4 regions of the Pandoraea apista genome follow, and region 4 is predicted to be linked to each of the others. Evidence: predicted binding sites of a transcription regulator. Region 4 holds the regulator's gene; each other region holds the start of a gene.
What was found. The regulator sigma-54, encoded in region 4, starts transcription at its own class of promoters, with help from an activator protein. The targets are predictions, from matches to a motif close to TGGCANGNAANCTGCTTT.
Positions count from the first base shown of each region.

Region 1 (7,789 bases), 1.0 Mb from region 4:
TGCGGTGGCGGAGACCGTGACGCATGCCAAGGTCGCCACGCTGCTGCTCCCGGGCGTGGGCACCGTGCACGACCTGCGCGCAGCTTACGACGCCGGTGCTCGTGTCGTGCGCATCGCAACGCACTGCACCGAGGCAGACGTTTCGCGTCAGCACATTGCTTACGCACGCGAACTGGGCATGGATACGGTCGGCTTCCTGATGATGAGCCACATGACCACGCCGCAGCATCTCGCCGAACAGGCCAAGCTGATGGAGTCCTACGGCGCTACCTGCATTTACGTGGTGGATTCGGGCGGCGCCCTGGGCATGAACGATGTGCGGGACCGCTTCCGCGCGTTCAAGGATGTGCTCAAGCCCGAAACCCTCACGGGCATGCACGCGCACCACAACCTGAGTCTCGGCGTGGCGAACTCCATCGTTGCGGTGGAAGAGGGCTGCGACCGTATCGACGCCAGCCTCGCGGGCATGGGCGCAGGCGCGGGCAATGCGCCGCTGGAAGTGTTCATCGCGGCGGCATCGCGCCTGGGCTGGAACCACGGCTGCGATCTTTATACGCTGATGGATGCGGCCGACGACATTGTGCGACCGCTGCAAGATCGCGCCGTGCGCGTGGATCGTGAGACGCTGGCGCTCGGTTACGCGGGGGTGTATTCGAGCTTCCTGCGTCACGCAGAAGCGGCGGCGGCGCGTTACGACCTCAAGACGGTCGACATTCTCGTCGAACTGGGCCAGCGTCGCATGGTGGGCGGTCAGGAGGACATGATCGTCGACGTCGCGCTCGACCTGCTCAAGCGCCGCGCTGCATAACGTACCGGCACGACCGGCCGCGCCGGCCGTGGCCATGCATCGAAGTATTACCTTGGCATCACTCAAGCATCACTCAGGCATCACTCAGGCATCACCCAAACGGTGCCTGAGGCATCACCCAGGTTGTGGCATCTCCGAAGCCTTACCGATGCCGGCCCCTCCATGGAAGGGCCGGCTTTTTTTTCGTCGGTTGACGATGGGGATCAGCGTGTGTGGCCAGACCAACCAAGCTGGCGGCTGATCTGTGCCGCGGCGTCTTTCACTCGCGGTACGAGTTCCTGCATCCGCTCGCGGCTCATGTACTTGGTCGTACTCGAGACACTGATCGCGGCCACGATACGCTGGCTCGCGTCGTACAACGGGGCGGCCACACAGCGAATCTGCGGTGTGTCGTCTTCCAGATCGAAGGCGTAGCCGAGGCGCGCGTAGTCGTGCATGCGCGCGAGCCATGCCGCGGTATCGATGGGATGCGATGGCACCTGCGTCTGGTAGTGCGCGAGCTGCGCCTGCCATTCCCGTTCGTCCTGATCGAGCAGCAGTGCCTTGCCCACACCGGTCACGCAGATCGGCTTGCGTCCGCCGATGCGCGAACTGATCTCAACGGCGCGCTGTCCCGGCAACTTGTCGAGGTACATCACTTCCCAGCCGTCGGCCACGGCGAGATGCACGGTGTCCTGTGTCTCGTTTGCGAGCCATTCCAGCGTTGGCCGGGCAACGCGCGGCAAGTCGATCTGGCGGTAGGCAAGAAACCCCAGTTCGATGAGCTTGTTGCCCAGCCGGTAGCCGCGACGCGGCTCGAATCGCAGGTAGCCCGCATGTACGAGGGCCGATGCAATGCGGTGCGTTGTCGAAGGCGTGATGCCCGTGTGCGCCGAGAGCGCCGGCACGGTATCGATGCCGGCGGCAACCGCCTCCACGATATCGAGCCCGCGAAACAGTGTCTGACTGGCGAGTGTGCGAGGGCGTTCGGCCTCTGGTGACTTGGGTTTTGCCATCAGGCGCCCCCGAGCGCGAGCAGGCGCTCGTAGACGTAGCACTTGAGTGCAACGTAATGCGCGGGTTCGAGCACGGGCAATTCGATGCCGTGCAGATGACTGCCATCGTCGCTTTGTTGCACACCGCGAATCGTGCCGGTGGCGTCGATCGGCATGTCGATATCGCCCACACGCACGCGAAACGCGAGATGGATGCTGTCGCCCGGCGCCCCGAGCGGCGCATCAGCCAACAGCGAAACGCCTTCGGCGCTCACGTCCTGCAGCAATGCGAGGTGGCGGGCTTCGCCCATGGTGACCGATGCAACCAGCTTCGCGGGCACGCGTTGCGAACGGCGCAGCACCTTGCGGCGAATCTGGGCCGGTGCCGAGAGAACAACGTAATCGAACGGCACCCGCTCAACGCGTTCGACCGTGCAAACGAAGTGATAAATGTCCTCTCCCGAAAACGTCCAGAGTTCCAGCCGCTCGCTCGCCTGCAAGGTCGGGGGCGCGGCGCGTCCCGTCGGGGCGGTGACGAATAGCATCTGATTCGGCGCATACCCGATGACGCGTGTGCGCACTCGCTGCGATCCGGCACCCGGCGGCAACTGGATCTGCAACCAGTCACCAGCACGCAGATTGAGGTCGGTGAGCGCGTACTGCGGTTGGGCTGCCCCCGCCGTTGATGCTGCGCTTTCCGTGGCCGGAGGCGGCGATGGCGTGCCCGCATCGGGGGTGGCGGTGTCGTCTTCGCCGAGGTTCGCCACACGGTGGGGGGCGAAGGAAGTGAACAGCCAGTCGCGTCCGGCTTGCGTGGGGACAATATCGCCCTCGGCCAGCAACGGCTCACCATGTCGATCGACGATGGCCCAGGGCAGCGCCTCACCCAGCGGAACCTCGTCGGGCGTCAGCGGGACGAGCGGAAGCGGGGTGACGGCGGCAGCGGGTGCTTGAGACGGCGTGTTGGACATAGGGGTTGGGGGGCGCGCGACAGGCGCGCTCGCAATCGTGCGTCGAAAGGTCTGGGGTCGTTGGCCGGTTGGCACCGTCGGCATTGGCGCACCATTTTCGCCGGAATATCAGCGAAGTGGGCACTTGCCAGAGCGTGCGCGCCGGACCGCAGACGTCAGGTGTGGCGAAAGTCTACCGCGACGCATCGGCACTTGGCGAGAGGAGATGACACTCTCGCCTGTGCAAGCTGCGTAAGTGGGTGCTCGCTGGGGAAGCTGTTCGGCACATATTCGGGGTCATCGCGACCCGAGCGCCGGGGCTTGCGTGAGTGCCCGCTCGACGCAATGCCATGCGTATCGTGTCGTCTGCCTATAGTCGACGGTTTGCCGGCGAGTCCGGCGACGACCATTGGGGGATAGCGATGTGGTACCAGCAGTGTGCAGGGGCAAGCGGTTGGAACGCCAGTTGGCGCGCGACGCCGGATATCGAGTTGGCGGGCATGCGTGAGCCGGCAGCGCAGCACCGTGCCGAGCGAAACGGGCTTGGCGAGCGTCTGGAACGCACGGCCAACGCAGCGAGTCATGCCCGGCGTAATGGCATCGATGCATCGCGCCGCGTCGATCCTGCGTTGGCGGGCGCGTTTGCTCAGGCGTGGGCGGGATTGTGGGTCAGCACCGGCCCGTCTCAGCACTTCTACCGCAAGGAGTTCGATCTGGCGCACAAGCGAGATGCGCGTCTGGGACGCCATCTGACACAGGTTGAAGCGATGTTGGCACCGACTCACGCGCAGGGCGCGCAGCGTTCCGCCGTCCAGGCGTTGCCCGACGGTATCGCTATCGAGCAGGTGCAGCGCGACATCGCGCAGTGGCTCGAAACGGTCGCTGCCACCGGCAACCGGGGATGGCATTTCCGCGCGGCGCGTGATGCCCTGTCGCTGGCGGGCAATCTGTCGTTGCTTGCGATCATTGCCGCTTGCTTCTATTCGCAGGAGACGGCTGAGAACGACGGCTCGCCAGCCACTGTCCGCGACGCCACGATCGCGAACACCCCGTTCGGGGTTCCGTGGGCCGACTGGACGCTGCTGGCGTTCGAGGGGGCGAAGGGTGTGATCACGCAGTCGCTCGGCTCGCCGACACTGATTCGCCATCATGCGGTCGATGAAGTGCTCAAGCGTATGGAAGCGGGGTGCCGATTGCTGGAGGCGTGTGTTGAGATGCCATCTCCCGCAGTACCTGATTCCTGGCGCGAGGCGTTGGGCTCGCTCACGCGCGCTCGTGACGTGGCTACGCTCTTCACATTTGCCAACACGGCGATACCGCCTGCGCGTCTGGGGCTTTGGGTTCCTTCCTGGTTCACGAATCCACCGGCAGAGATCAATGGCTACCGGGGCATCTTGCGCGTGGCGGGTCTGATGCTCGATTCGTGTCGCGCCGTGACGAGCCTGCTGGGGACGTGGGCGCGCAACGCGGCGTTCACACACGATGCGCACCGCCTGACTCATCGATGGCAAATGCTATGCGCCCGGCTCGCCGACGTGCCGGGCGCCGGCCAGTCCACCGTACTTCGCCGTGTCGCGTGCGTAACACGGCTCTCCGAGCACTGCGACACGCCACTCATGACGCAGATCGCTTCGCACGACACGCTACGCGAGCACTTACTCGCACGAGGCGATTCGTTGACGGCAGGCGAGATCGCGCGTGCTTGCGAGCAGTTTTGCGTGCCATGCCACACCTCGTACGTTGACGGCACCCCTTATCTGAGCCTGAACCCGGCGGAGAGTCCGTGGGGCCATCGGTGGACGGGCGACGCGTGGCAGTGGGGAGGTGCGACACCGGCGCGTGCGTCGTACCGGCTACTGCTGTCGTATCAGCACTGGAGTTCGGGATTGCTGGAGCGGGCGTTGTCGTCGTCTTGCATGGGCGCGACGCCCGATGCCGAATCGTCGTCCGTCGATCCGGCGGGCGTGAAGCGCACCCGATCCGGTGTTGCGCACGTCGATATCGAGTCGACGCGAGTCTGACGAGGCCGCGGGCTGCACTCGTTCCTTCTCGCCGCTGCTGCGGCGAAGGCGGCTTCGGCTTCGTCGGCACGTTGGCAAAGTCGCCGTGCCGTAGTCATTCACGCGTCCATTGTCGATGCGGTGGGTAAGCGTCTGCCGCGACCTTACCCTCGAATCCCCGGGCAACCTGCTGGCTGTCCGGCAATGGTGAGCGTCACCAATTCGTCTCGCGTTCCGGCGTGGCGGTGATCTTGTGGATGGATAGATCGGCGCCGTAATACTCCTGTTCGTCGTCGAGCCGCAAACCGACACTGCGCTTGATAACGCCATACACCAGATAGCCTCCGGCGAAGGAGATGGCCACGCCCATCACCGTCCCGACGACTTGCGCAACGAAGCTCACGCCACCCAATCCGCCGAGCGCCGTCTGCCCGAAGATGCCTGCCGCCAAACCGCCCCAGATGCCGCACACGCCATGCAACGGCCAGACGCCGAGCACGTCGTCGATGCGCAGGCGATTCTGCGTCACGGTAAAAAGCCACACGAACAGACCACCCGCTACCGCGCCCACGACGAGCGCGCCGAGCGGATGCATGACGTCTGACCCGGCGCACACCGCGACCAGCCCTGCGAGCGGACCGTTGTGAATGAAGCCGGGGTCGTCCTTGCCGACCCACATTGCCACGAGGGTGCCGCCGACCATCGCCATGAGCGAGTTGACGGCCACCAGCCCGGAAATGCCCCCCACACGCTGCGCGCTCATCACGTTGAAGCCAAACCAGCCGACGATCAGAATCCACGCGCCGAGCGCGAGGAAGGGAATCGACGACGGCGGGTGCGCGGCGACTTGCCCCTGCCCGTTGTAACGCCCGCGGCGTGCACCCAGATGCAGCACCGCGGCCAGCCCGATCCAGCCGCCAACCGCGTGCACGACGACCGAACCGGCGAAATCGTGGAAGGGGGCGCCGAATACTCGCGTGAGCCAGTCCTGAATGCCGAGGTGACCATTCCATGCAATCCCCTCGAAGAACGGGTAGATCACTCCCACGAGGAAAAACGTCGCCACCGACTGCGGATGAAACTTCGCCCGTTCGGCAATGCCACCCGAGACGATGGCGGGAATCGCGGCCGCGAACGTCAGCAGGAAGAAGAAGCGGATCAGCGCGTAGCCATTGTGTTCGGACAGCACTGCCGCGCTCGACCAGAAGTCGACACCGTACGCGAGCGGATAGCCGATGAAAAAGTAGGCCAGTCCCGAGACGGCGAAGTCGGTCAGGATCTTGACCAGTGCGTTGACCTGATTTTTCTTGCGGACGGTGCCGAGTTCGAGAAAGGCAAAGCCGGCGTGCATCGCAAGCACCAGAATCGCGCCGAGCAAAAGGAACAGCACGTCGCCGGGGGTATTGGAATTGGGCATGAATGTGCTCTTTTGGTGCAAATGTAAAGAAAAATGAAGATATGCAAGAGCAATGCCAGACTTTTTCAGGTCTTTGATTTATTGGGGTGTTTTGGCTGGTGATGCGATGCGTGCGTCGCTACGCTGCACGTTCATGGTGCTGCGTGGCCGGTCGATGAGCGAAGTCCGTGCATGGGCATGAGGTGCGGGGACGGAAAAACGCTGAAAGGGTCGGGAGGGGCGACACGCGATGCGCCGCGCGTATGTGCGGTATAGAATCGAGCGTCCTCGCGGCACTGTCGCCACCGCCCGGCGCCGACGATTCCACGATTCCGCGAGCCTGCCCAACCGGCGGCGCCATCGTGCGACGACAACAAGATCGACAGCACAACTACGCACCATCACGCATCAACCACAGAGGAAATCCGATGATCTTTGAAATTGCCCAGATCGAAGTGAAGCCCGGCACCGAAGCGGCGTTCGAACAAGGTGTGGCGAAGGCCGCGCCGCTGTTCAAGGGCTCGAAGGGGTGCCATGGCATGCGTCTGCTCAAGTCCATCGAACAGCCGACCCACTACAGCCTGGTCGTCACGTGGGAAACGCTTGAGGACCACACCGTCCACTTCCGCAACTCCGAAGCCTTCTCGCAATGGCGCGCGCTGGTGAGCGATTGCTTCGCGGCACCGCCGAACGTGAGTCACGTCACCGAAGCGTTGATCGGCTTCTGAGGGCAATGCGCGTCACGTCGCAAGGCGTGGCGCGCTATTCGTCCGGGGAGGCGGCGGAACCCGTCTCCCAGTCACCACTGTTATTCATCGCGCGGCGGACTAAGGGTTAACTCGGTAACGAGCGTCAAAAGTTTTCAGATAACATGCAAACCAGAAAAGCATGAGACGACGCGAGAGGATGACGACCAAGCCCAAGACCCTGACCGAGCAGGTTGCGCAGCAGTTGCAGGACGCGATCCGGCAGGGCACCTACCCCGTTGGCACCAAGTTGCCGACCGGCAAGCAGCTTTCCGAAACGTATGGCGTGAGTCAGGCGGTGATCCGGGAGGTCACGGAGCGTTTGCGCTCGCAGGGGCTGATCGACAGCCGGCAGGGGGCGGGCGTAACGGTGAGGGCGCGCACGCCGTCGAGCGGTTTTCAGGTGCCTGTCGGGCAGGACGCCGCGGATCTCGCCAGCGTCTACGAACTGCGTCTCGATCTGGAGAGCACCGCTGCGGCGCTCGCTGCCGTTCGTCACACCGATGAGGACATTCGCGTTCTCTCCGACATACTCGGCAAGCTGGAAACAAATCTGTATCACGCGGAAAACGGCGTGGAGTTCGACACCGCATTCCATGCCGCGATCGCGCGCGCAACGCACAATCGCTATTACGCCGACCTTTTGCAGTATCTGAATCTGCAAATTCGCCAGGTGGTGCAAGCGGCGCGCACGAATACGCTCCGCCATGAAGGACTTGCTGCGCAGGTGCATCAGGAGCACGTGGCCGTGTTCAATGCGATCAAGGCGCGCGATCCATTGCTCGCCCGCGCGGCGTCGCTCTCGCATCTGCTGCGTGCTTCGGCGCGGCTTGGCCTCACGCTGCCCGGGCGCGACATCATCACTGGCGCCATCGCGCCGACCCGTGTCTGACCGCTTCGTCAGATGCCATCTCC
Region 1 covers NZ_CP013481.2:3,875,860-3,883,648, reverse strand. The annotation lists gene dmpG (4-hydroxy-2-oxovalerate aldolase) at 1-808, shown strand, start outside; gene AT395_RS17630 (IclR family transcriptional regulator) at 1,012-1,803, opposite strand; gene AT395_RS17625 (flagellar brake protein) at 1,803-2,753, opposite strand; gene AT395_RS17620 (hypothetical protein) at 3,083-4,753, shown strand; gene AT395_RS17615 (ammonium transporter) at 4,947-6,149, opposite strand; gene AT395_RS17610 (antibiotic biosynthesis monooxygenase family protein) at 6,557-6,856, shown strand; gene AT395_RS17605 (FadR/GntR family transcriptional regulator) at 7,035-7,766, shown strand.
Region 1: the regulator sigma-54 is predicted to act here: its motif matches at 6,190-6,207, upstream of AT395_RS17615 (ammonium transporter).

Region 2 (7,789 bases), 2.0 Mb from region 4:
GGTCTGACAACATGGCTGGGGGCTCTGCTTCAGCAGGCCGGCTACGAAATCACCAAGTCTGTGCTCTACACCGTCTACATCTCGCTGGCTGGCATCCCCGGCTTTCTCTTCTCTGCGTGGCTGCTTGAGAAGTGGGGGCGCAAGCCGACTTGCGCTTTGATGTTGCTTGGCAGCGCGGTCGCGGCTTATCTGTACGGTCAGGCGGCCGGCGCCAGGGCGCCGATCGAGCAACTGATCGCCACGGGGCTGCTGATGCAGTTCTTTCTCTTCGGCATGTGGTCTGTCCTGTACGCCTACACGCCGGAACTGTATCCGACCCGGACACGAGCGACGGGCTCGGGCTTCGCCTCATCCATCGGGCGTGTCGGTTCCCTCGCGGGTCCCTTCGCGATTGGCGTGCTGCTCCCGACCTGGGGGCAGGCGGGTGTGTTCACGATGGGAGCGCTGTCCTTTGTGATCGCCGCGCTTGCGGTGCTGCTACTTGGCGTCGAGACGAAGGGCCGTTCACTGGAGGATGTTTCGCACTGACACGAGGCTCGCGATTGATCTGCATTAATCCGGCGGGGCGCGGTCCCCGCCGCATGGAATCGGGGCATCGATCGAACCTGTCACCGGCACGTGCCGGTCAACGTGCCTTCTCCGGCGCCGACGCCGATTCCGCATCCCAGTCTCGCTTCCACTTGCCGAAACAGTGAACGGCGGCCGGTTGACTTTTATTTTAATGCAACTAATATATTAGTTGTGTATTTTGTAGTGTGCATCGATTCGGATACAGGAGACAAGCCATGGTGACAGAGCGTCAGTTGAAATTCAGGGAGCAATACAAGTCCGACATAAGCCCGATGTACAACGGCTTGTTACACATTGCGGTGATGTATATCGTGGCGATTGGTGCGGTCTGCTATGCCGTCAGCCGTTTGCAGAGTCCGACGTGGGAATGGTTCCTGATCCTTCCGGTCTTCCTGGCGGGTAATTTTGTCGAGTGGTTCATGCACCGGTTTGTCATGCACCGTCGTGTAGACGTCTGGGGCCTGCGCGAGATCTACAACCGGCACACACGTCAGCATCATCAGTACTTCACCGACCAGTTGTCGACTATCGACACGACGCGTGAGTTTCGAATCGTGTTCTTCCCGTGGCGTGTGCTAATGACATTGGGGGTTGGCGGCGGGGCCATGGGCTATATGACCTCGTGGATTTTGAACGATAACGCCGGCTGGATCGTGTTCCTGACCATGGTGGGCCAGTACGTCGTCTATGAAACATTCCACTATTGTTGCCACTGTCACGAGAACTGGTTCGTGCGCAATGTGCCGTTCATCAACACCATCCGACGTCACCACACTGCCCACCACAACATGGGCATCATGATGAAATACAACATGAATCTGACGTTTCCGATTGCCGACTGGTATATGGGAAGCAGCGATTTGCGTCGGGGCCTGATCGGCCATCTGTTCAATGGCTACAGCGAAAAGCACATCAAGAGCGAATTGAAACCGATCATCGCGAAGTTCAAGGACGATCATTCGCAAGTCACGCTGGACGGCCCGATGCTTACGGAGGAAGAGCGCAGGGTTATGACAGCCCGCTGACTTGTTGTGCACACCAGGCTCGCCCGGGGTGCACCGGTTCAGCGGGCGATAGACCGGGCTTGCCTCGTGCCTATCCCGTTCAAACGGAAGTCATAAGGACCGTGTCAGATCTCCAGAATCCCGGCAGCAACGAAACCACCGTCGACCGGCAGGATGTGGCCGGTGACATACGAGGCGTCGTCGGACGCGAGAAAGCTCACCGCCCCGGCGATTTCGCGCGGTTGCCCGTAGCGGCCGAGCGGCGTCGTCTCCGTGTAGTGACGGCGAGAGATGTCGGAGTGCAGCACCTGCGTGAGCGGCGTGTCGATCGGACCGGGCGCAACGCCGTTGGCGGTGATGCCGAACGGTGCGAGTTCGATGGCCATCTGACGGGTAAGGCCAATGACCGCGGCCTTCGACGTGCCGTAAGCCGTGCGCCCGGCGCTCGCCAGAATGCCCGCCACCGACGCCAGATTGACGATCCGTCCCCAGCGCTGTTCGCGCATCAGGCGTGCGGCATGTTGCCCGCACAGCAGCGTTCCCGTGAGATTCACGTTCATGACCTGATGCCAGTGATCGAGCGGATAGTCGAGAAACGGAAACGTTTTTGCAATGCCCGCGTTGTTCACGAGCACATCGCAGCGGCCGTGCCGTTGCGCAATCTGCGCGAAGCCGTCGGCAATCGACGCCGCGTCGCCCACATTCATTCCCAGCGCCCACGCTTTGCCGCCCGCAGCGCTTAGCTTCGCCGCCGTTTCGCTCGCCGCACCTTCATTCAGATCGGCGACAACCACGGTCATGCCGTCGCTCACCAATCGTTCGCAGATGGCGGCACCAATGCCCATGCCGCCGCCCGTTACAACTGCCACTTTCTCCGTCATGCTATGGACTCCTAAATTTATTAATTTCTACAGCACGGACCCCGCCGCCAGCAGCGCGGCGGAGCCCGTCGGTGATACCGAGAATCGTGAGTGGAGGGGTCTTACTTCAGGAAACCGATCGAGATCCAGGGAATGAAGACCACGATAAGCAGCGCGATAAGCAGTGCGCCCATGTAGGTCCACATCCGGTTGAACACCTTGTCCGGCGATGTCTTGCCAATGGCGCACGCCGCATAAAAGCCCACACCGAGCGGCGGTGCGAACAGTCCCATGCCCATCGACAGAATCACGACCATGGCGTAATGCACATCGTGAATGCCCAGCGAGCGGGCGACCGGAAACAGCAGCGGACCAAACAACACGATGGCGGGAATGCCTTCCAGCACGCTGCCCAGCACAATGAACACCACTACCGAGATGAGCAGGAAGCCGATCTGTCCGCCCGGCACGCCATGCATCAGCCCGACAAGCTTGGCCGAGAAGCCCGATTGCGTGAGGGCCCACGCCATGGCCGTCGCCATGCCGATGATGAGCAGGATCGCACCGGAGAGTGCCGCCGTTTCCGTCAGCAGCGGATACAGACGTTTGAAGTTCAGGTGCTTCTTGAAGGCGTGCACGAGAAGACCGATCACGATCGTGTAGGCGATACCGACCGTAGACACTTCGGTGGCCGTGGCGGCCCCTTCGATCACCGCCGTGCGAATCAGAATCGGCAGCGCGAGGGCAGGCAATGCCACGATGAATGTCTTACCGATCACGCTCCACGGCGCACGGCGTGCCGCGCTCGGGGCTTCCTTGCGCGAGCGGGCGAAGCACACCACGACGATGGCGAGCGTGGCGATCACGGCAGGCAGCAAGCCGCCGACAAAGAGCGCGGTAATCGATACCCCGCACACCGCACCGATAGTGATGAGCACGAGACTTGGCGGGATCGTCTCCGTCATGGCGCCGGTTGACGAAAGCAGCGCCACGAGGTCTTCCGGTTTCGACCCGCGCCGTTGCATCTCGGGGAAGAGCGCGGGCGCGACGGCCGCCATGTCGGCAGCCTTCGAGCCAGAGATGCCCGAGACCAGGAACATGGCGCCAAGCAGCACGTATTGCAGACCGCCTCGCACGTGGCCGAGCAGCGAGGCCATGAACTCGATCAGGCTGCGAGCGAGCCCGCTCATCTCGATCAACGCACCGAGCAGCACGAACAGCGGCACCGACAACAGAATGAGGCCCGACATGCCCTCGTCCATGCGGCTCACGACAATCTGCAACGGCGCGTCGGTCACGAGCGCCAGATACGCCAGCGTTGCCGTGCCGAAGGCGAAGGCAATCGGAATCCCCCCCGCCACGCAGGCGCCGACGATCAGCACGAAGAACACCAGCAGGTTGTAGTTGCCCATCGCAATCAGCGCGGGGCGGCCGAGCCAGAGCGCCGCGCCCAGCGCCGCGACGAACAGCACGCCGAGACCGAACTGACGCAGCGTGGAGCACCGCGCCATGCGCGAGATCGCGGCGATGAGCATCAGCGCCGCGCCAACCGGCAACGCGGCAGCGCGCAGGCCGTCGGGGATTTCCAGCGCGGGCGTGGTGATGTCCATCTGTTCGATGGCATGCGTGTACGCAGGCATGATGATGAGAGCGACGAACACGCAGACCGTGAGCGCAGCCATGGTCTGGAACCAGTCCCGCCACGCCGCCGGAAGTTTGTTGACGATGGCGGAAAGACGCATGTGCTCACCCCGGTCGAGGGCCAGCACCGCGCCAAGCATCGATAGCCAGATGAACAGGATCTGCGCCAATTCGTCCGACCAGGTGAGGGGATTGTCGAACCCGTAACGCGAGATCACGCCCGCGAGCAGGATGAGAGTCTCCGCCACCACCAGCAGCACGGCAGCCGCTTCGGTGACTTTCATCACCGCGCGGTTGACATGGCAGAAGAGGCGGGCGAGCGCGTGCGTCGGCTCGGCCGTCATCGTCAACGTTTCCATTTACGCGAGCTTCCCGGTGTACTTTTCCAACACGCTCCACGCCTCGTCGCCGAACTTCTTGTGCCATTCGGCATAGAAACCGGCCGTGCGGAGCTTCTCGCGGAACTGCTCGTTGTTCGGTGCGTTGAACACGAGACCTTTCTGCTTGAGTTCGGCCATCACGCCGTCGTTGAGCTTGCGCACATCGTCGCGTTGCGCCATGGCTGCCGCGTTCACATTGGCGGTCACGATCGCCTGCAAGTCCTTCGGCAACTTGTCCCACTTCTGCTTGTTGGCGAGGAACCAGAAGCCGTCCCACATATGGTTCGTCATCGACACGTACTTCTGCACTTCGTACAGCTTCGCCGTGGTCAGCAGAGCAAGCGGATTTTCCTGTGCTTCGACGATATGCGTCTGCAAGGCCGAGTACACCTCGGCGAAGTTGATCGACGTGGGCGACGAGTCGAACGCGCGGAACATCGACGTCCACAGCGGGCTCGTCGGCACACGGATCTTCAGGCCCTTGAGGTCGGCCGGCGAATTGATCGGACGGCTGCTCGTCGTGATCTGGCGATATCCGTTTTCCCAGATCTTGTCGAACGCGAACACCGACGTCTTGGCGATCTGGCCACGCACGTGCGCCCCGAGGTCGCCGTCCATCGCTGCCCACACCTGACCGTAATCCTTGAACGCGAAGCCCACGCCGGAAATCTGCGCCGAGGGCACCAGCGTGCCGAGAATCAGCGGCGAGAGCGTGAAGAAGTCGATGGCGCCCGAGCGGATCTGGCTCAGCATGTCGCTGTCGGTGCCGAGCTGGTTATTCGGGTAGATCTGGAAGTCGATACGGCCCTTCGACTGCTCAGCAATTTTCTGCGCCATTTCTTTGGCGCGAATGTTCATCGGATGGCTGATGGGGAGGTTGTTGGCGAACTTCAGCGTGAATTCGGCGGCGCGGGCCTGCGTCTGATACAACCCCGTGGCGGCAGCGGCCGATGTGGCGGCCACAACCTTGATGAAGTGGCGGCGATCCATGTTGCTCATACTGCATGTCTCCTGATTATAGGTTTGGTGACTGCGTCTGAAGCACGAGGCGTGCGGCGTATTGCCCTGCAACGTCCCGGCCCACTCGGAGTGCAAACGTGATGCGGCTCGCAAGTGGCTTGGCTATCTTACGCAAGTCGAATGCCAGATCGCGGTCCCAACGGGAAAACCCTTACGTTGTTAAGCACTAGTGAAATCCCGTGTCCGATGCATTGCATCGCGCTCCTTTCTTTTATCTGGCGGAACCCGGCGCGATGCCGCCCCGGCGTCGCAAAACGGGTTTGCTGCATCTGCGACGGGGGTCGGATCCGTGCTTGCGCGGGGTGATACACCTGTCGCATTTCTCGCGCGCCCTGCTACACCTGTCGCAGGGCGTCGGCAGGCAAGATGCGACAGGTGTTGCAGGGCGCTGGCGCGGGACAGTCGTGTTGCAGCACAGCAAATTCGCTTCACCCGAGCGGCATCCGAATTCACTTGATGGCGCAATACGTACGGCTTTACGCTTACGTCAATTGCGAGAGCGCCAAAAGCGCGAGTGTCGCAATCGAGACGCAATGAGCAGGGAATGCCGTTGGCGCTTCATCAAGGGGAGATGCGCGCATGTCTGGCATCGAAATTGCTCACCGGAGTCTGGATGACCCCAATTTTCCGGAGACACTTCATGGTTGCTGCATGCCTTACCGGCTGGGCCCACTCCCAGTTCGGAAAACTCGATAACGTCGATGCCGAAGTTCTGCTGGCCGATGTTGCCCAAGCTGCGCTCGACGATGCGGGCCTTGCGCCCGAACAGATCGATTCCATTCACGTCGGCACTTTCAACGGCGGTTTTCTGTATCAGGATTTCCCGTCGTCGCTCGTCTTCAACCGAATTCCCGGCCTGCGCTTCAAACCCGCCACACGTTACGAAAACGCCTGTGCGACGGGGTCGGCTGCCGTGCATGGCGGACTCCAATCCATCGAAGCGGGTAAGGCCACGCACGTACTCGTGATCGGCTTCGAGAAAATGACCGAGCTGGCTACGCCGCAGGTCGGCGAGGTGTTGCTCAAATGCTCCTACGCCCGGGAAGAGGCTGGCATTCCGGGGGGCTTTGCAGGGGTGTTCGGCACCATTGCGCAAGCCTACTTCGACCGATATGGCGATCAATCCGATGCACTCGCGCGCATTGCGGCGAAGAACCACCGCAATGGTTCGGTCAATCCTTATGCGCACATGCGTCGCGATTTCGGTTACGACTTCTGCCGCAACGTCTCTGAGAAAAATCCGTTCGTTGCCGGGCCGCTCAAGCGTACCGATTGTTCGATGGTGTCCGACGGCGCTGCGGCCCTCGTGATCTCGTCTGCCGATGTGGCGCGCACGATGCCCAAGGCCGTAGGATTTCGTGCGGCGGTGCAGGTCAACGACTACCTGCCGCTCTCGCGTCGCGATCCCCTGGCCTTTGAAGGCGGTCAGCACGCGTGGCGTCAGGCGCTGGGCGTTGCCGGCCTCTCGCTCAAAGACCTGTCGCTGGTCGAAACGCACGACTGCTTCACCATCGCCGAACTCATCGAGTATGAGGCGATGGGGCTCGCCAAGCCGGGGCAGGGCGCGAATGTGCTGGCCGAGGGGCTGACCGAGAAGAACGGTTTGCTGCCGGTCAATCCATCGGGCGGGTTGAAGGCGAAAGGCCATCCGGTGGGGGCGACGGGCGTGTCGATGCACGTCATGGCGGCCATGCAACTCACAGGCACTGCCGGCGAGATGCAAATCCCCAACGCGAAGCTCGCGGGCGTTTTCAACATGGGCGGCGCGGCAGTGGCGAACTACGTGAGCATTCTCGAAGCGCGCTGATCCATTGCGCGACAGCGTGTCAGGCGGGCTGCCCGGCGTTGGCCGGGCAAGACAGACAGCAAGACTGAGAAAGAAGAAAGAGGAGACGAGCGAAATGCTCAAGAAGGTCATGAATCTCGGCCGCCTGCTGGCCGACGTTGCCCGGCGTCATCCCGATGAGCCCGGCGTGATCATCGGCGAGACGGTCAGCACATGGGGTGAGATCGACGCCCGCGTGAATGCCGCCGTCGAAGCCTTGCGCAAGCTGGGGGTGGGCAAGGGCGACAAGCTGCTGGTGCATTCGCGCAATAACCTGCCTATCTTCGAGAGCGCGTGGATCGCCTTTCGGCTGGGCGCGATCTGGGTGCCTACGAACTTTCGCATCACTGCGCCGGAGGCCGCGTATCTGGGCCAGTCGAGCGGTGCGTGCGTGATGATCTACGACGCCGGCTTCGAGGGGCATGTCGATGCGGTGCGGGCTGCGTCGCCTGCATTGCGGCATGTGATAGCGCTGGGCGCGCCGCGTGC
Region 2 covers NZ_CP013481.2:1,423,038-1,430,826, forward strand. The annotation lists gene AT395_RS06575 (MFS transporter) at 1-528, shown strand, start outside; gene AT395_RS06580 (hypothetical protein) at 786-1,595, shown strand; gene AT395_RS06585 (SDR family NAD(P)-dependent oxidoreductase) at 1,700-2,455, opposite strand; gene AT395_RS06590 (TRAP transporter large permease) at 2,557-4,419, opposite strand; gene AT395_RS06595 (TRAP transporter substrate-binding protein) at 4,435-5,454, opposite strand; gene AT395_RS06600 (acetyl-CoA acetyltransferase) at 6,116-7,282, shown strand; gene AT395_RS06605 (acyl-CoA synthetase) at 7,377-7,789, shown strand, end outside.
Region 2: the regulator sigma-54 is predicted to act here: its motif matches at 6,060-6,077, upstream of AT395_RS06600 (acetyl-CoA acetyltransferase).

Region 3 (7,789 bases), 2.0 Mb from region 4:
GGGAGATGGGGGAAATGGGGTTGATTGCGCCCGAACTCCCGGAGGTCTATGGCGGGCAGGGCATGGGGCGTTTGGCCGCCGGTGTGATTCACGAGGCGATCGCGCGCGCCGATCTCAGCATGTCGTACGTCAACCTGCTGGCGTCGCTCAACGGTCAGATTCTGGCTGAGCACGGCAAGCCGGAGGTGGTGACCCCCTGGTTGGAGAAGCTCACGCGCGGCGAGACGCTGCTGGCCATCGCACTGACCGAGCCGCGTGGCGGCTCCGACGCCGCAAACCTGCGCATGCGCGCCGACTTCGACGGCACGCACTACGTTCTCAATGGCGAGAAGACCTCGATCTCGGCTGCCGATCAGGCAGACGCGGCCGTCGTCTTCGCGCGAACCGGCGAGGTGTCCGAACTTGCGCGCGGCATCTCGGCGTTTTTTGTGCCGCTCGACCTGCCGGGTGTCACGCGCCAGCGCTTTGACTGTCATGGGCAACGCGCCATCGGCCGGGGGTCGCTGTTCTTCGAGAACGTCAGAATTCCTGCCGACCATGTGCTCGGCGCGCCCGGCGAGGGCTTCGTGCAGGTGATGCAGGGCTTCGACTTCTCGCGCGCGCTGATCGGTCTGCAAGTGCTGGCTGTCGCCCGGGCGGCACTGGACGAAACATGGGCGTACGTGGCCCAGCGCGAGGCGTTCGGCAAGCCGCTTTCGGCCTTTCAGGGGGTGTCGCATCCGCTGGCGGATTTCGACACACAGGTCGAGGCGGCCAGACTGCTTTGCCTGCAAACGCTCTGGCTCAAGGACCGCGGCTTGCCGCACAGCGCCGAAGCCGCGATGTGCAAATGGTGGGGGCCGAAGCTGGCGTACGACACGATTCATCAGTGCCTGCTGATGTTCGGACACGGTGGCTACGATCGTGGCGTGATGGAGCAACGCCTGCGCGACGTGCTGGGGTTCCAGATCGGCGACGGCACCGCACAGATCATGAAGACGATCATTGCGCGCACCCGGGCGGGCAGGCAGGCCGTACCGATCTGAGGGCGCAGGCATCGACGCCGGCAGCAGCAAAAAGCGACAGCAGGACCATAACGATACGAACGATGCGACAGCACAGGAGACGATGCAATGGAATTCGATGCGGTGTTGCTTCCCCCAAGGCGCGAGCAGAGCGTGGCACGCGGCTGGTGGCCCGAACGCACGATCAACGATGCCCTCGATGCTGCTGTCGCGGCATCGCCCGACAAGGTTGCCCTCACGGCGGTGTCGAGCGCCACGGGACAGACGCAGCGGCTGACTTATGCGGCCCTTGCCGATGCCGCGGAGCGCCTCGCGCTGGGGCTGATGCGTCGTGGTGTCGGGCGCGGTGATGTCGTGGCCTGTCAATTGCCCAACGGCTGGCAGTTCGCCGTCACTTATCTTGCTTGCGCAAGGATCGGCGCCGTGCTCAATCCGCTGATGCACATTTTCCGCGAGCGGGAGTTGTCGTTCATGCTGCGCCACGGCGAGGCGAAGGTGTTCGTCGTGCCTCGCCAGTTCCGGGGGTTCGATCACGCGGCAATGGCTCGGGCGCTACAGCCGGACTTGCCGGACCTGCAACATGTCATCGTGGTCGACAGCAAGAACAACAGCGACGGCCTGGGCGAGGACAGCTTCGACGCGGTGCTCATGGCGGGCGAACCCGCCGCGTCGAGCGACGAGCGGGCCACGATGCTGGCAGCGCGCGCCCATCCCGACGACATCATGCAGTTGATGTACACCTCGGGCACGACGGGTGAGCCCAAAGGGGTGATGCACAGCGCGAACACCACGTTCTCGAACATTCTTGCCTATGCCGAGCGCATGCGCCTGGGCCGCGACGACGTGATCCTGATGGGGTCGCCCCTCGCTCATCAGACCGGCTTCATGTACGGACTCATGATGCCGGTGATTCTCGGGGCGAGCGCCGTGATGCTCGACATCTGGGACCCGGCAAACGCCGTGCGGCTGATTCGCGAGCAAGGGGTGACATTCACCATGGCGTCGACACCGTTTCTTTCCGACCTGACGAAAGCGGTAGCGGCCAGTGGCGAGACCGTGCCGAGCCTGCGTGCATTTCTGTGTGCCGGCGCACCGATTCCCGGCCCCGTCGTCGAACAGGCGCGCAGCGTACTCGGCGCAAAGATCGTTTCGGCATGGGGGATGACGGAGAACGGTGCCGTTACGCTCACGCGTCTCGATGACGATGATGTGCGGGCCTCCACGACCGACGGTTGCCCGCTGCCGGGCGTAGAGTTGCGCGTGGTCGACGCGCAGAACGACACGTTGCCCGTCGGCGAGACCGGGCGGCTGCTGGTGCGCGCCTGTTCAAATTTCGGTGGCTATCTGAAGCGCGCGCAATGGAACGCTACCGACGATCAGGGCTGGTTCGACACCGGCGACATGGCGTGGCTCGACGAGACTGGCTACGTGCGCATTGCCGGACGCAGCAAAGACGTGATCATTCGCGGTGGCGAGAACATCCCGGTCGTGGAAATCGAAGCCCTTCTGTACCGGCATCCGGCGATCGCTACGGTAGCGATCGTGGCCTACCCGGACGAGCGTCTGGGCGAGCGCGCCTGCGCGGTCGTCGTGCCGCGCGCGGGCGAATCGATCGACCTCGCGGCGGTGACCGACTTCCTCGCGTCGCACAAAGTGGCGCGGCAGTACTGGCCCGAGCGGATCGAAGTTCGTGAGACGCTGCCGACGACGCCCACGGGTAAGATACAGAAATTCAAGCTGCGCGAGATGCTCCAGGCCTCCCGCGCAAGCGCCACTGAACACACGCCTTGAGGACGACTGGCAAATGACAACGAAGGGACTGGATCACGAATCGTTCGAGCTGTTGCTCGCGGCGGTCCAACGTTTCATCCGCGAGCGGCTGGTGCCCGCAGAGAACGACGTGGAGGAGCACGACGAAGTGCCTGCCGCGATCGTCGACGAAATGAGAGAGATGGGATTGTTCGGCCTGTCGATCCCCGAGGAATTCGGCGGCATCGGCTTGTCGATGTCGCAGGAAGTACGCGTAGCCTACGAGTTCGGGCAGACGTCGCTGGCCTTTCGCTCCGTATTCGGCACCAATGTCGGCATTGGCTCGCAGGGCATTCTGATGGACGGCACCGAGGCGCAGAAACGCGATCTGTTGCCGCGTGTGGCGAGCGGCGATCTGATCATGTCGTTCGCGCTCACGGAGCCCGACGCCGGCTCGGACCCGGCGGCCCTCAAGACGCGGGCGGTGCTCGACGGCGACACTTACGTGCTCGACGGCGTGAAGCGTTTCATCACGAATGCGCCGCGCGCCGGGGCCTTCACATTGATGGCGCGCACCGGCGGCGAAGGCGCGGGCGGCATTTCGGCGTTCATCGTGCCGGCCGACACGCCGGGGTTGTCGCTGGGCAAGCCTGACAAGAAGATGGGACAACGCGGCACAAAGACCTGCGACGTCGTGCTGGAGGGCGCGCGCGTGCCGGCAGCGAATATCATTGGCGGCGAGGCGGGCAAAGGATTCAAGACGGCCATGAAGGTGCTCGATCGCGGACGTTTGCATGTGGCGGCGCTCTCATGCGGCATGGCGCAACGCATTCTCGACGAATCGGTGGCCTACGCGCGCGAACGCAAGCAGTTCGGTCATCGCATCGGCGATTTTCAGCTTGTTCAGGCAATGCTCGCGGACAGTCAGGCCGAACTCTATGCCGGGTGGTCGATGGTGCAGGACTGCGCCGCGCGCTACGACGCGAAACCGGCAGGCAAGCGCGATGCCGATGTCAGCATGCGGGCATCGTGCGCCAAGATGTTCTGCACGGAAATGGTCGGCCGCGTGGCCGATCGTGGCGTGCAGGTGCATGGCGGAGCAGGGTATATCAATGAGTACAAGGTCGAGCGGTTCTACCGCGACGTGCGCTTGCTTCGTCTGTACGAGGGCACCACGCAGATTCAGCAATTGATTATCGGCCGCGCACTCATGCAGGACGACTGAGGTTGCCGCTTCGGCACCGGGCAGCGCTGGCGTGGCGGTTGTAATACACTCGCTGGCGTTCGCTGCCCCCGAGAGCCGTCGTGTCCGAAACTGCCCAGTCGCGCCAGCCGTCCGCATCACCTTCGCCATCCGGGCTATCCGGGCTATCCGAATCGTCCGGGAAGCCTCCCCGCCAGGGACAGACGGTTTCGCAGACGGCATTGCCGTTGCTCGTCGCGTCCACGTTCTTCATGGAGAACCTCGACGCGACCATCATCACCACGTCGTTGCCCGCGATGGCTGTCGACTTCGGTGTGGCGCCGTCTCAACTCTCTATTGGTTTGTCGGCCTATCTGGTGGCCCTCGCAGCGTTCATTCCTGCGAGCGGCTGGCTTGCCGACCGGCTTGGCCCGCGTCGCGTGTTTCCTTCGGCGATTGCGCTCTTCACGCTCGCGTCGGTGTTGTGCGCGATGAGCACCAGCCTCGACATGTTTACGCTGTTTCGCGTGTTGCAAGGGCTTGCGGGCGCGATGATGGTGCCCGTCGGCCGGCTGGTTGTCTTGCGCAACACGCCCAAGCCTGCGCTGGTGCGCGCCATTGCGACGATCACCTGGCCGGGGCTTGCCGCGCCGGTGTTGGGGCCGGCGCTCGGCGGCTTCATTTCATCGACGTGGAGTTGGCACTGGATCTTCCTCATCAACGTGCCGCTCGGCATTGCGGCCTTCGCGGCGGCGCTGTGGCTGGTGAAACCGTCGCCCGGGCAACGCAAGCCGTTCGATCTGCCGGGATTCATCGCAAGCGGCGTGGGCGCCAGTCTGTTGATGTTCGGCGTGGAACTGGCCAGCCGCACGCCGGCCGACTGGCCGCTGGTGATTGGGTGTCTCGCACTCGGGCTGGTGGCCATGGTGTGGTCGATACGGCATTTCATGCGCGCGACGCATCCGCTCATCAATCTCGCCGCACTGCGTGTGCAGACGTTCGCCGTGACCGTGTGGGGCGGCTCGCTGTTTCGTATCGCCATCGGCAGCGCACCGTTTCTTCTGCCGCTGATGTTCCAACTGGCGTTCGGCATGAGCGCCGTGACGTCGGGGTTGCTGATGCTCGCCCTGTTTGCGGGCAATCTGGGAATCAAGCCTGCGACCACGCCGATCCTGCGCCGCTTCGGTTTTCGTAGCGTATTGCTGGGCAATGGCGTGCTCGTGGCGCTGGGCTTCGGGCTATGCGCGCTACTGACGGCGACGACACCGCTGTGGCTCATTGCGCTGGTGCTGCTCTTCGGGGGCGTCTGCCGCTCGGTGCAGTTCACTACCCTCGCCACGATGGGCTTCGCCGACGTGCCGCCAGACGACATGAGCGGCGCCACCACGCTTTTCTCCGCCCTTCAGCAAATGACCTCCGGCCTGGGCATCGCACTGGGCGCGCTCGTCCTCAAGATCACCGAAGTGGCGGGGGCCACGCCATTCGGCGCGACCAGTTTCCGGTGGACGTTCGCCGCAATGGCGGCCATTGCGCTCCTGGCATTGATCGACGGCGTTCGCCTGCCTGCCAACGCCGGTGCGCACGTGAGCGGGCATACGCCGTCGGCGGCACGCTAACGCGCATCATCCTGGTGCGAACAAGGCGGGCTTGCCCCGTCTTGCACTGCTGCGGTGCAGCAGGTTTCGCCAGATTTTCGGGTGTTTCCCATAGACATTTCTGCCATATCGCCTTAGCCGGCAAGGCTCTGCCGAGAGTGGTCGCGTGGTTGGCACGCTTGTTGCGTTAGCGTAGAGGCCAGCGGCAAAGGCGTCGCCGGCAACGAATTCAAGGGTGACGTCGGGCGCGATAGCCTGTGACGTTCCCACAGGACAACGGCGTCCCTCCGTGCTTCGGCACGGATGGACGCCGTTTTGTTTTTTCGGGCGCTGCACGCGTTGCAACAGGAGAAGACAGCATGCGCAAACCTCGTCTGGTCGTGATCGGCAATGGTATGGCGGGCATCCGCACGCTAGAAGAGTTGCTGGAGATCGCACCGAATCAGTACGACATCACCGTGTTCGGCGCGGAGCCGCATCCGAACTACAACCGCATTCTGCTCTCGCCGGTGTTGGCGGGCGAACAGGCGTTCGCCGACATCGTGCTCAATCCGCTGGATTGGTATGCGGAAAAGGGCATCACGTTGCATCTGGGCAAGGAAGTCGTGCAGATCGACCGGCCGCGCCGCGTGGTGCGTTGTGCCGACGGTACCGAGGCGTCTTACGATCGCCTGCTGATCGCCACCGGCTCCAGCCCGTTCATCCTGCCGGTACCGGGCAAGGATCTCGACGGCGTAATCAGCTATCGCGACATTCGCGACACCGAAATCATGATCGAGACGGCGCGCGTGAAGCGTCACGCGGTCGTGATCGGTGGCGGCTTGCTCGGTCTTGAGGCGGCGAATGGCCTCAAGCTGCGCGGCATGGACGTCACCGTTGTCCATCTGGCCGAAACCCTGCTCGAGCGTCAGCTCGACAGCACGGCGGGCAAGCTCCTGCAACAGTCGCTTGAGGCACGCGGTCTCGCGTTCCGGTTGTCGCATCAAACGTCTGCGATTCTCGACAACGGCAAGGGAGCCGTGCGCGCCGTGCAGTTCAGCCATGGCGAAGAGATTGCCGCCGACCTGGTGGTGATGGCAGCGGGCATCCGGCCGAATACCACGCTTGCCGAAGCGGCCGGGCTGTATTGCTCGCGAGGTATCGTTGTGTCCGATACGCTGCAAACCTACGATCCGCGCATCTACGCCGTGGGCGAGTGCGTGAGCCATCGGGGCGTGGCTTACGGTCTCGTTGCGCCGCTGTTTGAACAGGCCAAGGTCTGCGCCAACCACCTCGCCCTCATGGGCATTGGCAGCTATCGTGGCTCGGTGCTGTCGACGAAACTCAAGGTCACGGGCATCGACCTGTTCTCGGCCGGCGATTTTCTCGGCGGCGACGGCACCGAAGAAATCGTGCTGTCCGATCCAGCGAGTGGTGTCTACAAGAAGCTGGTGATCCGCGACGACAAGCTCGTCGGCGCGTGTCTGTACGGCGACACGGCCGATGGCGCGTGGTATTTCAAGCTGCTGCGCGAAGGGCGCGCGCTAGGTGAATTGCGCGAGCGCATCATGTTCGGCGAGTCGAGTGTGGGCGACGTCGGTACGCAGGGGCAGAACCGTGCGTCGGCCATGTCCGATAGCGACGAAGTCTGCGGATGCAACGGGGTGTGCAAAGGCACCATCGTGAAGGCGATTACCGAGAAAGGGCTGTTCACGCTGGACGACGTGAAGAAGCACACCAAGGCTGCCAGCTCTTGCGGCTCGTGCGCGGGATTGTGCGAACAGATTCTGATGAGCACGCTGGGCTCGACCTACGACGCCGCGCCGAAGGAAAAAGCCGTGTGCGGGTGCACCGACCTCTCGCACGCGGACGTGCGCCGCGCGGTGCGCGAGCATCACCTGACAACGCACCGCGCCGCCTTCGACTTCCTGGCGTGGCGCACGCCTAACGGCTGCGCGACGTGCCGTCCCGCGCTGAACTACTACATGCTGAGCACGTGGCCGAAAGAGGCCGTCGACGATCCGCAGAGCCGCTTCGTCAATGAGCGGGTGCACGCCAATATCCAGAAGGACAACACGTTCTCCGTCATCCCGCAGATGAAGGGCGGCGTGACGAATGCGAGCGAGTTGCGCCGTATCGCCGACGTGGCGGACAAGTACCAGATTCCGATGGTGAAGGTCACGGGCGGTCAGCGCATCGACCTGCTAGGTGTGAAGAAGGAGGATCTCGTGAATGTCTGGCGCGATCTCGGCATGCCGTCGGGACACGCTTACGGCAAG
Region 3 covers NZ_CP013481.2:1,463,157-1,470,945, forward strand. The annotation lists gene aliB (cyclohexanecarboxyl-CoA dehydrogenase) at 1-1,025, shown strand, start outside; gene aliA (cyclohexanecarboxylate-CoA ligase) at 1,113-2,795, shown strand; gene AT395_RS06770 (acyl-CoA dehydrogenase family protein) at 2,809-3,978, shown strand; gene AT395_RS06775 (MFS transporter) at 4,059-5,552, shown strand; gene nirB (nitrite reductase large subunit NirB) at 5,891-7,789, shown strand, end outside.
Region 3: the regulator sigma-54 is predicted to act here: its motif matches at 5,703-5,720, upstream of nirB (nitrite reductase large subunit NirB).

Region 4 (7,789 bases):
CCAGATTGAGCAGCACGAAGCCGAACTCGCCGGCCTGAGCCAGACCCAACCCCGTACGTATCGCCGTGCCGGGCGGGCTGCCGAACACGCGCGCAAGGCCCGCGATCAGCGTGAACTTCACGACCAGCGGCCCTACGAAGAACAGCAGCACGAGCAGCGGCTGCTTCATCACAATGGCCGGATCGAGCAGCATGCCGGTCGTGATGAAGAAGAGACCGAGCAATACGTCGCGGAATGGCTTGATGTCGTCTTCCACCTGATGACGAAACGGCGTCTCCGCGATCAGCATGCCCGCGATGAACGCGCCCAGCGCCATCGACAGGCCAAGATGTTCGGTGACGTAAGCGAGACCCAGCGTGAGCAGCAACAGGTTGAGCATGAACAGCTCTTGCGAGCGCCGTGCCGCCACGATGTGGAACCAGCGTCCCACCAGTTTCTGACCGATCCACAACAACAGCGCCAGTGCGCCCGTGATCTTGAGCGCCGCCAGCGACAGGGCCAGCACCAGCGCTTTCGAATTGCCGCCAAGCGCGGAAATGACGATCAGCAACGGCACCACGGCCAGATCCTGGAACAGCAGCACGCCCATGATGTTGCGGCCGTGCTCCGTCTCCAGTTCCAGGCGCTCGGCCAGCATCTTGGTGACGATCGCCGTTGACGACATGGCAAGCGCACCGCCAAGGGCAACCGACGCCTGCCACGAGAACGACCAGAACAGATTGACCACGGCGCCCAGTCCAACCGCCACGAGCAATGTCCCCAATACCTGAGAAACGCCCAGCCCCAGCACCACGCGGCGCATACTCTTTAGCTTGGGCAGCGAAAACTCGATGCCAATGGAGAACATCAGGAAGACAACGCCGAACTCCGCGAGGTATTGCACGCGCTGCGAGTCGGAAGCCAGCCCCAGTGCGTGCGGGCCAATCACGATACCCACGCTCAGATAGCCGAGCATGGGCGGCAAATGAAGCATGCGGAACAACACCACCCCGACGCAGGCAGCAAACAGCAAGACAAGAGTGAGTTCGAGCGGTGATGCCATCGGCTAAGGTGGGTTTCCTGAGTGAATCTGAATAGGCGCGATTCCGATGATGCAAGTGCCGTGCCAGATTACGTCGGTGAAGCGGCATCCGAGGGAGGACCGGGCGGCGTCGGAAGACGATACTAACGCTGCGGGCCAAGCCTGGCGCGGCTGTCCTCGGCGCCGCATCCATTTTGATATACTCCGCGCATGATAGCGAAAATCAATCCAGGCCGGGCACTCGAGGTCGCCCGGGAGGTGTTGCGCACGGAAGCCGACGCCATCGAACGCGTCTCCGCGCACCTCGACGACAGCTTCTTCGAAGCGGTCTCGCTGCTGCTCGACTGCCGCGGGCGTGTGGTCGTCACCGGGATGGGCAAGTCCGGTCACATCGGCCGCAAACTGGCCGCCACCTTCGCCAGCACCGGCACCCCCGCATTCTTCGTTCACCCCGCCGAAGCCAGCCACGGCGACCTGGGCATGATCACGGCCGACGATGTCGTCGTTGCCCTGTCGAACTCCGGCGAAACGGGCGAACTCGTCAGCATTCTGCCGATGATAAAGCGCATTGGCGCGAAGCTCATCGCCATGACCGGCAACGCCAGTTCAAGCCTCGGTCGCCTGTCCAACGTGCACCTCGACGCACACGTCGACCGGGAAGCCTGCCCGCTTGGGCTCGCTCCCACCGCCAGCACCACGGCCGCCCTCGCCCTCGGCGACGCGCTGGCCGTCACGCTGCTCGACGCCCGTGGTTTCGGCGCAGAGGACTTCGCACGCTCGCATCCGGGCGGCGCGCTCGGCCGCCGTCTGCTTACGTTCGTGCGCGATGTCATGCGTACCGGTGAACGCATTCCGCGTGTGCGCTCCGATGCCAGCCTGTCCGACGCCCTGCTCGAAATGACGGCCAAGGGACTTGGCATGACGGCCATTGTCGATGCTGACGATCGCGTCGTGGGAATCTTTACCGACGGCGATCTGCGTAGATTGTTCAAACGTACCCTCGATTTCACCACGCTCACGCTGGCCGACGTCATGAAAGCCGGCCCGCGCACCATCGGTCCCGATCAACTCGCTGCCGAAGCGGCGGAGTTGATGGAGCGTTTCGGCATCACGCAACTGCTCGTGACCGAGAACGACCGCCTCGTCGGTGCGCTGAACGTGCACGACCTGTTCGCCGCCAAGGTCGTGTGAGTCTCTTGCCCATGAGTCAACCCAGCATCGCCCACCCCACGCCGACCGACGGATCCCACACGGCCGACGCAAGCGCGCGCGCCGCTCGCCTGCGTGTCATGATTTTCGACGTCGACGGTGTGCTCACCGACGGCGGCCTGCGCTACGGCCCGACCGGCGAAGTCATCAAGACATTCGATTCGCTCGACGGCCACGGCCTGAAGCTGCTCGCCGAAGCGGGCATCGTTACCGCCATCATTACCGGCCGCCAGTCCGAGATCGTCGCCAGGCGCGCGACGGACCTTCGTGTCGCCCATGTCTATCAGGGCGTGCACGACAAGCGCGCCGCGTTCGAGGACCTGTGCGCCAAGGTATCGGCAACGGCCGACGTATGCGGCCACGTGGGCGACGACTGGCCCGATCTGCCGGTACTCACCCGCGTCGGCTTTGCCGCCTGTCCGGCCAATGCGCACGCCGAAGTGAAGGCGCGCTGCCATTGGGTTGCCGGTACGCGTGGTGGCGAAGGTGCGGTGCGAGAACTGTGCGACTTCATCCTGCGCGCTCAGGGCCGTTACGACGCCCTGCTCGCCGAAGCCCTGGCCTGACGCACAGAGGAACGCCGATCACTCATGGCCAATCAACGCGTCTCGCCTGCCTCCCTGATCGCCATCGTGGTGCTGGCCAGCCTGGCTGCCGGCACGTACTGGCTCGTGCAACGCACGCTGCCGTCCGACGCCGATCGCGCGCCGTACGTGAAGCAGCACATTCCCGATTACTACGCCGACAACATGTCCATCTCCACGCTGTCGGCAAGCGGGCTCACGCAATACCGGATCAATGCGGTCCACATGACGCATTTTGAAGACGACCAGACAACGGCGCTGAAAATGCCCGCCGTGCGCGCGTTCACGCCGGATCAGCCGGAAGTGACAGCCACGAGCAAGCGCGGCACGCTCAACGCCGACATGTCCGTCGTCGATATGTACGACGATGCCGTGGTGGTTCGTCAGGCCGGCCCGCGCGATCCGGAAATGCGCGCGCTGTCGGAGCATTTCCAGGTCCTCGTGAACGAGGACATTGTGCGTACGGAACTGCCGGTCCAGCTCTACCGAGGGTCGTCGGTGATGTACGGCGACGGCATGATTTTCAATAACATCTCGCGCGCCGTACAATTGCTCGGCAATGTTCACGGCACGATCCAGCCGGCGGAACTGGGCGGCAACCGCCCGGCACCGGCCACCACGCCAAGCGCGCCACCCCAGACCAAACAGGGCCCCAAGACCCCATGACCGATCGCCGCAACCTGCGACCCGTTTTCCTGTCGATGCGCGCACTGCGCGTCCTGGCCACCGCCTTCGCCATGCTCGGCGCACTCGTATCGCCGCTCGCCCATGCCGAGCGCGCCGACCGCGACAAGCCGCTCAATATCGAGTCGGACCACATGAGCTACGACGACCTCAAACAGGTCAACATCTTCACCGGTAACGTGACGATGACCAAGGGGACGATTATCCTCAAGGCCGACCGCGTCGAAGTGACTCAGGACCCCGAGGGCTATCAGTACGCTACGGCGTACTACAAGCCGGGCGGCCCGCTCGCCTATATGCGTCAGAAGCGCGACGGCCTCGACGAGTACATCGATGGCTGGGGCCAGACGATTTACTACAACGGCAAGACCGAAGTCGCCACGCTCACCACGCAAGCCACGCTCAAGCGCCTGGCCGGTGGCACGAAGGTGCTCGACGAGATCCACGGCAGCGTGATTACGTACGATACGTATAACGAGGTCTATACCGCGAACAGCGGCGCCGATCAGGTCAACGCCAACAATCCGAACGGCCGCGTGCGCGCCACGCTCGCCCCGCGCAATGCAACGGGCGCGAATCAAGCGCAGCCCGGCGGCGCGAGCAAGCCGGGCGCAGCCGCCCCCAAGGGCGATCTGCCGCCGCTGTCTCCCTCAAAAAGCATTGGGAATCCGCGTGAGTAATTCTGCCAACAGCAACGCTTCGACCATCAATCCTGGCCTCGGGCCGGCGGGCAAGCCGAGCGCGCTCGTGGTGCGCTCGCTCAAAAAGCAATACGGCGCCCGTACCGTCGTCAAAGATGTTTCGCTGGATGTGAAAAGCGGCGAAGTCGTGGGCCTGCTCGGCCCGAATGGTGCCGGAAAAACCACGTCGTTCTACATGATCGTGGGGCTCGTACCAGCCGACGACGGCGAGATTCAGCTTGACGGCAATCTGATCAGCGAACTGCCGATTCACGAGCGCGCCCGCATGGGGGTCTCGTATCTGCCGCAGGAAGCGTCGGTCTTTCGTAAGCTCACGGTGGAAGACAACATTCGCGCCGTGCTCGAATTGCAGCTCGATGCGCAGGGAAAACCCCTCAAGCGCGACGAAATCGACCGCCGCATCGAAGCGCTGCTCGACGAGTTGCAGGTGAGCCATCTGCGCGAGAATCCGGCAATGTCGCTCTCTGGCGGCGAGCGCCGCCGCGTGGAAATCGCCCGTGCACTGGCCACGCAGCCGCGCTTTATTTTGCTCGACGAACCGTTTGCGGGCGTTGATCCGATCGCCGTGCTGGAAATTCAGCGCATCGTGCGCTTCCTGAAAGACCGTGGCATCGGTGTCCTGATTACCGACCACAACGTGCGCGAGACGCTGGGTATCTGCGATCACGCCTACATCATCAGCGAAGGCTCTGTGCTCGCCGCCGGCACGCCTGACCAGATCGTGGCCGACGAAAGCGTCCGCCGCGTGTATCTGGGCGAAAATTTCCGGATGTAAAGCTAATTTTTCGCATGTAAACCCTGCCTCCGATAGGGCGCAGGGCCGGTTCCGCTGGCGTGACAAAGCCTCTACAATAAAGGCGAGACACGCTATGAAACCGACTCTTCAACTCCGCACCTCGCAGCACCTGACCCTCACGCCGCAGTTGCAGCAATCGATCCGGTTGTTGCAACTGTCTACGCTCGAACTTCAGCAGGAAGTCGAGCACGCCCTCACCCAGAACCCGATGCTCGAACGCGAGGACGATTGGCTCGCGGGCTCGGTACGTGTGGGCACGGACGGGTCGCTGCGCAACGAGCGGGCAACGTCGGTCAGCAGCACGAACGACGGCGCCGAGTCCGCCAACGGCCGTGACGAAGCCCGCGAACTCGACGGCGAGACCCGGTTCGACGACAACTCGCAAGACAATGGCGGCGACTGGAGCCTGAACGACTTCGCCCGCTCCGGCAGCACCTCGGACGACGACGACAACGCGCGTCCGCAGCTGCACGTCGACCATCCCAACCTTCGCGAACACCTGCTGGCGCAGTTGCGCCTGACCAAGGCCGGTCCGCGCGACCGTGCGCTGGTGGCGTTCCTGATCGAATCGCTCGACGAAGACGGCTATCTCGGCACCACGCTCGAAGAAATCGAGGCAGAAATGCCCGAAGAACTGGCGCTGGAGACCGAGGAAATCAACGCCGCGCTCGCGCTGCTGCAAAGCTTCGACCCGGCGGGTGTGGGCGCCCGCAGCCCGGCCGAATGCCTTCGCCTGCAACTCCAGCGCCTGCCTGCGAGCAGCGTTCGCACGCTCTCGCTGCGCATCGTGAGCGATCACCTGGAACTGCTCGCCGCACGCGATTACACCCGTCTGCGCCGCGTGCTGGGGGCGAGCGAAGACGGCTTGCGTGCCGCCCATCAACTGATTCGTTCGCTCGATCCGTTCCCCGGTGCCGCGTATGGCACGCCGCAGGCCGATTACGTCGTGCCCGATGTGCTCGTGCGCAGACAGGGCAGCGGCTGGACCGCCGAGCTCAATCCCGACGTCATGCCGCGCCTGCGCATCAACGAGATGTACGCGCGCATTCTGCGCAATAACCGCAACGACCCGGGTACCGGCAACTTGCAACAACAACTTCAGGAAGCCCGCTGGCTGATCAAAAACATCCAGCAGCGCTTCGATACGATCCTGCGCGTGGCGCAAGCGATCGTCGAGCGTCAAAAGAACTTCTTCACGCATGGCGAAATCGGCATGCGGCCCTTGGTTTTACGCGAGATTGCTGATACGCTGGGTTTACACGAATCCACGATTTCACGCGTGACCACCAGTAAGTACATGCTCACTCCATTTGGAACGTTTGAGCTGAAGTACTTCTTTGGTTCACATGTGGCAACGGAAGCCGGGGGCGCAGCGTCATCGACCGCCATCCGCGCACTCATCAAGCAACTCATAGGAGCAGAAGACCCGCAGAGCCCCCTTTCCGACAGCCGTATCGCGGAACTGCTGGCAGAGCAAGGGTTCGTGGTGGCGCGGCGCACCGTCGCGAAATACCGCGAGGCCATGCGAATTCCGGCAGTGAACTTGCGCAAATCTTTGTAGGACAGTCCTGGTGCGCCATGTTGGCTCGCTGGGGCATAACGCCGCAGTGCGACATTGCGTCACGTCAATGGCTCGCACTCCCGCTAGCCAGCGTCGTTCATGACGCGGCCTGCACTTCGGCATTTCAGCAAGGAGAGCAGCTATGAATCTGAAGATCAGTGGACATCACCTCGAACTCACGCCGTCACTGCGCGAATTTGTCGTCAACAAGCTCGAGCGCGTGTTGAGGCATTTCGACCAGCTTATCGGTGCCGAGGTGATCCTATCTGTCGACAAGACCAAGGAGAAGGCCGGACGCCAGATTGCTAGCGTCACCGTGTATCTCAAGGGCAAGGAAATTTTCGTCGAGAAGTGTGACGAGAATATGTATGCCGCCATCGACAAGCTGATCGACATGCTCGACCGCAAGGTAATGCAATACAAGGACAAGGTTCAGGATCACGGGCGCGAAGCCCTCAAGCACCAGCAACCTCCCGAGGCGGAACCGCTGCAATGAGTCTGTCCGGGCGTGGTAGTCGCATCGACTGACAGCCACGTGAATTCGCACGGAACCACCCGAGCGCACACACGTCTGCCATAAGTCTGGCATCACCCACCGCGGGGCCGTTGAACGGCCCCTTTTGTATGGTTCCGCCCAGTTCCGTGGATTGCCGCGGGCACCACGGCGGGTGGTCTATAATGCGAGGTCAATCGGGGGTTGGAGGGCGACTAAGCGTTCGCCCGCATTACAAGATGAACCGTTTAGTCAAACTCTTACCTGCGTCCAACATCCTGCTTGGACTGTCTGTCACCAGCAAGAAGCGCGTCTTCGAGCAAGCCGGGCTTCTTTTCGAGAACAATGCCGGCCTGTCGCGCGCGCTTGTGACCGACAATCTGTTCGCACGCGAGCGTCTGGGCTCGACCGGACTGGGTGAAGGCGTGGCCATTCCGCATGGCCGTATCAAGGGCCTGAAGCATCCGATGGCAGCCTTCGTGCGTCTCGATGACCCCATTCCCTTCGAAGCACCCGACAGTCAGCCGGTGTCCCTGCTGTTCTTTCTGCTCGTACCGGAGCAGGCAACGCAGCAACATCTCGAGATTCTCTCCGAAATTGCCCAGTTGCTCTCCGATCGCACGATGCGGGAGACCTTGACCCATGCGCCGAGTGCCGACGAGATTCACGCCGCACTCGCCAACTGGCAGCCCTGAGCCGGCGCTTGCGCCGGTATCCGCCGCGAAAATCTGAAAATTCGT
Region 4 covers NZ_CP013481.2:4,923,873-4,931,661, forward strand. The annotation lists gene AT395_RS22200 (monovalent cation:proton antiporter family protein) at 1-1,042, opposite strand, end outside; gene AT395_RS22205 (KpsF/GutQ family sugar-phosphate isomerase) at 1,232-2,212, shown strand; gene AT395_RS22210 (KdsC family phosphatase) at 2,224-2,796, shown strand; gene lptC (LPS export ABC transporter periplasmic protein LptC) at 2,821-3,480, shown strand; gene lptA (lipopolysaccharide transport periplasmic protein LptA) at 3,477-4,178, shown strand; gene lptB (LPS export ABC transporter ATP-binding protein) at 4,204-4,974, shown strand; gene AT395_RS22230 (RNA polymerase factor sigma-54) at 5,069-6,556, shown strand; gene hpf (ribosome hibernation-promoting factor, HPF/YfiA family) at 6,699-7,052, shown strand; gene ptsN (PTS IIA-like nitrogen regulatory protein PtsN) at 7,289-7,744, shown strand.